2 regions of the Blautia segnis genome follow, and region 1 is predicted to be linked to the other one. Evidence: riboswitches for the same ligand, from Rfam matches in the RefSeq annotation. Region 1 holds a riboswitch; the other holds the start of a gene.
What was found. A riboswitch is a leader RNA that binds a small molecule or an ion and turns the genes downstream of it on or off. The one in region 1 is predicted to bind cobalamin.

Region 1 (4,871 bases):
AGGGTTGCATACTTCGCTGCCATATCCTTCAGTGTTTCCAGCTTTTCTTCTGTTTCTGTTTCTTCTGCAGGAAGGATATCGGATGGAAGGATGGCAAGATTGCACTGGCTCTTAACAAGCTCTTTATAGTCGGTGTCATCGTATTTGCCTGCGAAGGATACAGAGCCATCCTCTAATGCTGCAGTGAGGCTGTCAGAGGTTACCTCGTCTTTTTCCAGGCCAAGGCTGGTAATCTTGTCAGTAAGACCAAGCTCATCCAGGATGTTAAGCGCACCCTCAGATGCAACGTAAACGCTTTCAACCGGTTTTTGGATCAGGATTACGTCTTTATCAAGACCTGCAGGGATCACTGCGCCTTCCGGCACGATCAGGTATTTGATAACATTGCCTGTGTAAAGCTTCTCAGAAGCGGATGCATCTTTATCTTCTGCCGCTGCAGCTTCCTTAGAATCTGCAGTTTCCGGTTTTCTTGCAGTGTCTGCGGTCATGTCAACCTCAAACAGGGTGATGCCTTTTGCATAGTTATACAGTTTAAAATATTTTGCATGCTCAAGCTTGGTTTCATTCTTGTACTCAAGCCCTGTGATCTCCGGTGCACTTTCATCCAGCTTCTTGTTTCCTGTGGAAAGCATACTGTTCTCATCTGCCGGATTTTCCTTGTCTGTTTTTTTCGGATCGCTTGCACCCTTTAATGCAGCATAAATGGTGTAAGTAATCTCATGAGCCTGAGACATTCTGGTGGTCATACCGATGATGGTATTGTTCTGGTTTAATGCAATCGGAATGGTGAAGGTGGAGGTACCGCCTCCGCAGGATCCGTAATAGGTGTTGCCGTTTGCCTTTACATATCCGTAATATTCACTGCTGAATACAATTGTTGCATAGGCTTTTCCGCCGGTTACAGTAATCTTATTACAGGAAATACTTACCTTACCGGTACCGCCGGACCAGGAGAAGCTGTCTGGTGTGTAGGTTCCGTCTGCCAGTGTGGTGGAGCTGTTTACAGAGGAGGTTCCTCCGCTAAGATCAGAGTCATATTTGGACTCCTTATCCGGTTCCGGATTTGGTGTTGGTGTAGCGGTAACAGCTGCTGTTGGAGTTGGTGTAGGAGTACCTGTCAGTTCAACGGATGGTGTCGCAGTCGGTGCCGGAGTTGTGTCTGGTTTCTGAGTGTCATCCTTGATATCACCGATCTTATTTAAGGTAGCTGACTCAAAGGTCAGGGTTCTGTCATACCAGGTCTGTCTTTTGTGAGAAAATGCAGCAATTGAAAGTCCCTGATCAAGAGATTCCACCGGAATTTCATAAGTATATTTACCATCAGCATTTACAGTGTATGGAATCCATTTGGAGGAATCTGCTTTTGCTGCCTGCTCACCGGTTCCTGCAAAGAGGTAATCATAGCCTGTGCCGCTTAAGGTAAGAACTGCTGTCATCTTTCCGTTTTTGGAGGTAAGGGTACAGCCTACTACTCGGAACATGGAGGAGCTGGAAGTTACATCCACATTGTAGATTCCGTTCTCACATGCACCGGATGGAACCTTAGTTGGCTCCGGTGTAGATGTTGGAGCCGGAGTTTCGCTTGGAGCCGGGGTCTCACTTGGCTGCGGAGCCTCGCTTGGACTCGGAGCTTCACTTGGCTGCGGGGTCTGTGTTGGCACCGGAGTTACCTCTGGCTGCTCACCGTATCCGGGAACTGCCGGGATTGTAATGGTAAGGATTCCTTTTTCATACCAGTGCTGGCTCTTCTTGGAATGAGGTACTACAGAAACAGTCTGTGTCTCCTTGCTTGCAGGAACTTCGAAAGTGTATGTATAGCCGCCTGCTGCATTCTCTACGCCGTGGACAGCTTTTGTCTCTTTATCTGCATCGCTGGAACTTCCGAAGTAAATCATGTCATAGTTCTGCTTCTCTGTGGAAAGGGTTACGATGTATTTGTCGCCCTCTAATTTTACAGTAGAACCAGTGATCACGAACATGGCAAATTCGTTGCCGTCTTCTTTTACCAGCTTGATGCCAGCGTCCTTGATCTCGTTGTCAGAGGCTGCCGGAGTCTCGGTTGGAATTGGTGTGGCGGTAGGCTCTGGAGTTGCGGTAGGCTCCGGAGTTGCGGTTGGTTCTGGTGTGGCAGTTGGTTCCGGGGCTTTCATTCCTGGAACGTTTAGCTTCAGATCCTGGGTCGTATACCATGCATTATTTTTTACAGAATGGGGAACCAGATAAATGGTCTGAGCTTCTGCCTTTGCATCAATTTCGAAAACGAAGGTATATCCGGTTTCTGTTTCTGTTCCTGCGATTGCATTGGCATCCATCACAGATGCAGCATCTTCTTTATGTCCAAGGTAAATCTTATTGTAGTTCTTTCCGTTAGAAGTCAGGGTTATTTTAATTTTATCACCCTTTAATTCTGCAGAGGAGCTTGCAATTTTGAACATTTTGTAAGCAGTATCATCTGCTTTATCAATGGTCATGTTTGAGCCGTCTTCTTTTAAATCCTCTGGCATGGTATAAGTGGCAATCCCATTGCCGGAAGCTTCTTCTGCAGCCGGAGCTTCTGTTACAGCTGCGTCTTCTGCTGGCTGAGCAGCAGTCTCTTCTTTGGCATCCTCTGTCTGTGCTGGCGCTTCTGTAACAGAAACCTCAGCAGTTTCTGTCTGCTCCGGAGTCTCTGTAGGTGCCGTGGTCTCTTCCGGAGCAGTTGTTTCTGCCTTCTCTTCCTGTGCAGGAGCAGTCTCCTCTTTCGGAGCTTCTGTCACAACAGCTTCTTCCGCCGGAGTTACCGTAACCTGTACGCCTGTACTCTCACTTTCTGCCTGTGTAAGGGCAGCCGGAGTGACGGTCATTGCCACAGAAAGAAACAGTGCCAGAAAGCGTTTTGAATTTCTTTTCATTTTTCTCCCTCGATTCTTTTATGGTTATCTTCTGGTATTGTTGCCTGAATAAATCAAAGACTGCCTCAGAGTATTCGGAAAATTCCAGAAAACTCTTCTAATGCAAAAAAATGCCCGCTCCCATAAGGGAACAGGCACCAGAAATCAATATATCCCATAGTCGAAATATATGCTACATGAGAATGAAGTGCTTTCCTCGGAAGCTTTCATTAACGAATTCAGCAGGTTTCCTGACTTACAGATCAATACGAAATCCAGCCTTCTCAGCAACGCATTGCCAATGGCATCTTCGGATTTCATTCCCTGTTTACAGTGACCGGATCGCTCAGGATTTGCACCTGATTCCCTCTTAGCCAGCAGATTCTTTTTTCTGCAAAGGCACTGAAAACGGATTTATTCAATTCATTTCATTATAGCAGACTATTATACTGAAATCAATAGGCTGCCAAGGCACTTTCTACCTGACAGCCTACAATTTGTTACTGTTCACTCCGTGCCCAGTAACTACAATTTAACATATATTTTAAATTATTGTGCGGGAAATACGCAACATCGCTTTACTGTTTATACTGACTATACCCAACCTCTTCTGTGCGGAGCAGGTTTCCCGCCTCATCATACACGCTGCGGTAGGTTTTGCAGGTGTTGGGATCGGAGTGTTCGGTGGTGATCTCTACAGTATTGTTGTTCTCCTTTGTACCGTAAATGGATACGGTCACAGACTCTTCTGCTTCGTCATAGACTGCGGAAATCTTAATGGGATAAGAGGTATTGTTCTGGAAGCGGAAATCCTGGCTTCCGTAAACAACTGCTGCATCCAGTCCGTCATCCACATAGTCAATACGCGCTGCATGGTTATGGCGTTCTACGATGGAAAGATCCGCCTGCAGGCACGCCATAAACAAGGTGGTGGACACCTGGCAGATTCCGCCGCCGATATCCTGGGCGTGCTCGCCGCCTACGATTACCGTCGCTTCCTTATAGCCCCGCTCTTCTGTTCTGGGACCTAAGGTATCATTGTAGGAAAAAGTCTGTCCCGGCTGCAGTTCCACCCCATCGCATGCTTCTACTGCAAGCTTCAGATTGGTGATCCGGTTCTTGGTACCGCCGCCGTAAGTGGTATAGGTTCCAAGGAGGTTCAGATAAGGCAGAGCCTCAATTTCCTCCGTGGAAACCTCTGGCAGAGTGATTTCAAGCGGAATGGTGATTACCAGTCCCTCTCTTGCCCGGTCAAGCCGGTTCTGTGCGGCTTCCACATCAAAGGAAATGCCCGTCACAGCAGGAATGATCTCGTTGTTTTCTCCGAGAGAAGCATCTGTGGCCTCTGTATGTACCTGCTCATAATAAGCTTCCATGTCAAAAGCTTCCGGCAGAGTTTCCATAGTCGGACATTCAATCACGGTCTCGTAATCTTCCCGGGAAATGGCACTTAGAATCTCTTTTTTCAGAGCGTCCAGATCCGGTCCAATTCCGGTAACGCCTTTCGTAATCACAAGACTGGTATCTGTGAGCTCACAGGAGGTCTGAATGGTAGTAGAACCGTTCTGAATCCCGGCTGTATTCAGCACCTCATCTAGGTCATCCTGATTGCGTATAGTAGGAAGAAGGGTCAGCTCCTCCTTCGTCTTGCTGTTCATAAGCTGGATGCGGTCTGTACCATGGGTAATCCAGGAACCATGTCCAAGGGAATAGGCACTTGCCACAACGGCTTTCGCATCTATGCTCAGCGCCGGATAAATGGACACCTGAAATTCCTGTCCGTTCAGAGTGACCGTCATCTGCTTGTCCTGATAATTTTTCTGGAAATCCTCTGTAATGGCGATGATGGCTTCCTCTTCGGTCATTCCCTGGATGGCAATGCCGTTTACTTTCAGCTTTGTCCAGATCACATTGTCTGTAAGAAAATGGCACCACAGACAGTATGCGCCCACAAGAAGCACGAAGAAGATCAGAACCTTGGTCAGGGTGTTTTTCATTTGT
Region 2 (4,871 bases), on a different contig from region 1:
TCCCATTGACAAGCCTACTTTCGGCAGTGAAACTCTTGGAAAAGTTCTGAAGGAGTTCAATAAATCAGAAGCCATCGACAGCATTACACTGGTGGGACTTTGCACCGACATCTGCGTCATCTCCAATGCCATGCTGCTCAAAGCATTTCTTCCAGAGGTGCCGATTATTGTAGATTCCCTCTGCTGCGCAGGAGTAACCCCGGAAAGCCACGAGAGAGCACTGGAAGCCATGAAGGCCTGCCAGATCGAGGTAATTTAATTGGCGGATTGCGGACAGGAATAAAATTGGGTATACTTTTTTATAAATGACAGATGGAGGAGGTGTTTGTATGAAGAAAAGGTTTTGCACTACAGGAACATGTATTCCGGAAAAGAATTATATGGTAGATATCAGTGGCAGAATTGACCGGATTATCAGTGAATACATTGAAAACGGGCAGTATTTTACCATAAATCGTGCAAGACAATATGGAAAAACAACCACACTCTATTTGCTTGAAAAAAGATTAAGGGAGAATTATATTGTATTGAGTCTGAGCTTTGAATCTGCGGATGAATATTTTCAGTCACTTTCCAGTCTGGCAGAAGGTCTTATGCTGGATATAGGCGATTGTTTGAAAGAACAAAATGCGGATGAGAAAATAGTAGAAGAATGGTATCAGCCTATTTTGGAAAAATTTCCCTTGCGCTCGTTGGGAGCAAAGATCAGTTCCCTGTGTAAAGCGTGCGGTCAGCCAGTGATCCTTATGATCGATGAGGTGGACAAAAGCTCAGATAATCAGATCTTTTTATCATTTCTTGGGCTTCTTCGCGAAAAGTATCTTCGTATGCAGCAGGGAAAAGATCAGACTTTCCAGTCGGTTGTTTTGGCAGGCGTATATGATATAAAGACTTTGAAGGTGAAAATACATCCTGAAGAAGAGTCAAAATATAACAGTCCATGGAATATTGCAGTAGATTTTGATATAAGTATGGACTTTTCCATCCAGGATATTAGAGCTATGCTGCTGGAATATGAGAGTGATTTTAAAACTGGAATGGATATAGAGCAGGTAAGTGAATTTTTGTACAATTATACTTCCGGTTATCCATATCTGGTGTCACGGCTTTGTCAGCTAGTGGATGAAAGAGTTTCGGGAAGTGAGCTTTTTCCTACTAAGAAGGAAGGCTGGAGTAAGGATGGGCTTCTTACGGCGGTGAAGATGCTGTTGGGAGAAAAGAACACACTATTTGACGATATGGTGAAAAAGCTGTCAGATTATCCGAAATTGAAGGAAATGCTCCAAAGTATTTTGTTTGGCGGAGTAAGTTTCCCATTTAAGATTGAAAATCCATTAGTTAATCTGGGAGTGACTTTTGGATTTTTAAAAGATAGGAATGGGCTTACTGCAGTATCCAATCGAATTTTTGAAACACAATTATATGATTTGTTTTTGGCGGAAATGGCGATTAACAGTGAATTGTATAAGGATGCCGGGATAGAACGTAATCGATTTATTGTGTCCGGAATGCTTCAGATGGATCTGGTGATGGAAAAATTTTGTGAGCATTATGAAGAAATATATGCAGAAAACGATCAAAAATTTATAGAGGAAAATGGAAGAAAACTTTTCTTACTTTATTTAAAACCTATTATAAATGGAACGGGAAATTATTATATTGAGGCCAGAACCAGGGATAGCAGAAGGACGGATGTAATCGTTGATTATAAGGGAAAACGCTTTATAATTGAATTGAAAATCTGGAGGGGAAACGAATATAATACCCGTGGAGAGCAGCAGCTTTTTGAATATTTGGAATTTTATAAGATGGAAAAAGGATATTTGCTGAGCTTTAATTTTAATAAGTCTAAAAAGACCGGAATCCGGGAAATCAGTTATGAGGGGAAACGAATTTTGGAAGTGGTTGTTTAGTAAAATAATCGCGGATTCTGCCAATTTCATTGACAAATGCAAAATATTATATTAAACTCAGTTTGCATGATTTTAGTATAAAAATTTAATAAAGAAACCATTTTGGTGCCTGCCACGTTTTTGTAAAACGCGGCGGAGTAAACGGGAAACAGGTGAGAATCCTGTGCTATGCCGTAGCTGTAACAGTCGAGTATGCTTTTATATCCACTGAGTAATCGGGAAGGGAAAGCAGTATGATGACGCTGGAGCCAGAATACCGGCCGGAATGAAGAACTTTTGCTGCGAGTCACAGTATAGAGGTTGCGTGTAATAGAAATATTATGCCGTTAAGCCGCTGTGTCTTCAGCGGCTTTTATTATTGAAAAAACAGAGAGGACAAAGGTAAATGGCTGAATTACTGAAGGATATTCAGACATACTGGGACATGAGAGCTGGCGGATTTTCTGATGCCAGTATGGAAGAGCGAAAGACAGAACCGGGAAAGCACTGGGAAAATATTTTCCGCAATTCTCTGGAAGAAGGGTGCACGGTACTGGACGATGGCTGCGGTGCCGGATTTTTTACCACCTTGTTAGCGTCTATGGGATATCAGGTAACTGCCGTGGACTACAGCCCCAAAATGCTGGAAGAAGTCAGAAAAAATCTGGATGCGGAAAATCTGAAGGCGGATCTTAAGCAGATGGATGTACAGAATCTGGAATTTCCGGACAACAGCTTCGATGCAGTGGTGTCAAGAAATGTATTCTGGAATCTGGAGCATGCGGATAAAGCCTATGAGGAAGTAAGCCGGGTTCTGAAAAAAGGCGGAATTCTGATTCTGGAAGATGGAAATTACTACCGCCATTATTTCAGCGAGAAATATGAAAAGATGTACCAGGAATTTCAGAAGCTGTACGGTGACGAAGAGGATCAGGGCTGTCACGCACGCCATAACAAAGAAAATGTAGATTTCCATATTATGGAAGAAATTGCGAAAAAACTGCCCATGAGCCAGGTTGACCGCCCGGCATGGGATTTTGGTAAACTGGTAGACCTGGGATTTCGCAAAATACAGGTAGAAGTTTCTGGCAGTCCGCTGCCAATGAGCTTTTGCATTGTAGCACAGAAAGGCTGAAAAAGTGAAAAAAGAAATTTGTAAGCGACTAGTTTCACTTGTAATTATCCTGTTTGGACTTTCCATTATGACCTTTGGACTTACATATATTCTGCCATCCAATCCGGCAGAGCAGCTGGCGGAATCCATGGGTGCTGGTCATGACAGAGAAGTAATTGCAAAGATTGAAGAAAAATATGGATTAAACAAATCCTTCGGCGAACAGTATATAAGCTGGCTGAAGGGAGCTTTACACGGTGATTTCGGAATGTCGGTAAAGTATGCACAGCCGGTCTCCCAGGTGCTTGGAAGAAAGCTTCCCAATACCATTAAGCTGGCAGTTGCTTCTTTTATTCTGATGCTTCTGATTTCTTTTCCGCTGGGAATTTTATCAGCAGTGTATAAGGATAAGGCAGCAGATTATATTATCCGGTTTATGTCCTTCCTTGGAATTTCACTGCCAAGCTTCTGGGGCGGTATGATGCTGATCTATCTGCTGGCAGTCAATCTGCACTGGCTTCCGGTTGGCGGATCAGATTCCTTCAAAAGCCTGATCATGCCAGCCATCACCTTATCATTAAGCATGAGCGCATATTATATAAGGCGAATCCGGGCGGTAATGGTAGAGCAGATGAACGAAGAATACATCAATGGCTGTCAGGCCAGAGGCGTGGGAAGATTCCGCACCATCTTTTTCCATGTGCTTCCCAACTCCTTGCTTACAGTAGTAACCATGCTGGGAATGTCCTTCGGCGGCCTGCTTGGAGGAACCATGATCGTGGAAACGGTTTTCAGCTGGAATGGAATTGGAAGTGCGGCTGTGGCTGCTATTTCCGGAAGAGATTATCAGCTGATCCAGGGATATGTTATGTGGATGGGATGCATTTACGTTCTGGTAAATCTTTTGGTGGACATTTCATATCAGTGGCTTGATCCAAGAATCAGGAGAGGAGCCGTACAGCATGAAGAGTAAGAAAAAAATATGGATCCGTTTTGGAATTTCGGCAGCATTTGCAGTGATTTTCCTATTGTTTGCGTTGTTTGCCGGGAAATTTGCTCCATACGATCCTCTTGAAACACACTATACCGATTTATTGAAAGCACCTTGCAAACAGTATCTTCTGGGAACAGACCAGATGGGAAGAGATATTTTTTCTAGAATCCTCTATGGAGGAAAAACTTCTCTTCTGATTGCCTTTGCAGTGACTGCGATTATTTCAGTTGTGGGAATTCTGGTGGGAACAGCAGCCGGTTTCTGGGGCGGCGCGTTTGATGCAGTGTTGATGCGTCTTTCCGATATGCTCATGGCTTTTCCAGGATCAATTTTCACAATTGCACTGGTTAGCTTCCTGGGAACAGGACTTCCCAATCTGATCCTTGCAATGACCCTCACTGGATGGACTTATTACGCGAGAATCAGCCGTTCCCTGGTTCTTTCCATAAAGAACAATACCTACATAGAACAGGCCAGACTGGGCGGAGCCAACAATTTCCGCATTATGACAGGCTACATTATCCCAAATGTTATGCCTTCCCTTCTGGTAAATATCACCCAGGATATTGGAAGCAAGCTTCTGACGATTGCAGGACTTTCCCTGTTAGGACTTGGCTCCCAGCCGCCTACGCCGGAATGGGGCTACATGCTTTCAGAAGGAAAAGATTATATGTATTCAGCGCCCTGGATGCTTATGGCACCGGGAATGGTAATTTTGATAAATGTTATTATATTCAACTTATTGGGAGACTGTATTCAGGATCTGATGAATCCCAAAGGAAAAAAATAATGATGTTTACTTTCCGCCCCAGAGGTTGGAAGGATGAACATAGATAAAGTAAACATGCACATAACAACAGGAGGAGAAAAA

Region 2: linked by a shared signal. The riboswitch ahead of H8S54_RS03745 (class I SAM-dependent methyltransferase) and the one ahead of H8S54_RS08530 (hypothetical protein) in region 1 are both predicted to bind cobalamin.

What each region holds. Positions count from the first base shown of each region.
Region 1 is NZ_JACOOT010000019.1:73,498-78,368, forward strand. Features, by position in the region: gene H8S54_RS08530 (hypothetical protein) at 1-2,891, opposite strand, end outside; cobalamin riboswitch at 3,095-3,292, opposite strand; gene H8S54_RS08535 (VanW family protein) at 3,449-4,871, opposite strand, start outside.
Region 2 is NZ_JACOOT010000009.1:70,811-75,681, reverse strand. Features, by position in the region: gene H8S54_RS03755 (cysteine hydrolase family protein) at 1-259, shown strand, start outside; gene H8S54_RS03750 (AAA-like domain-containing protein) at 330-1,913, shown strand; cobalamin riboswitch at 2,000-2,192, shown strand; gene H8S54_RS03745 (class I SAM-dependent methyltransferase) at 2,299-3,027, shown strand; gene nikB (nickel ABC transporter permease) at 3,032-3,979, shown strand; gene H8S54_RS03735 (ABC transporter permease) at 3,969-4,790, shown strand.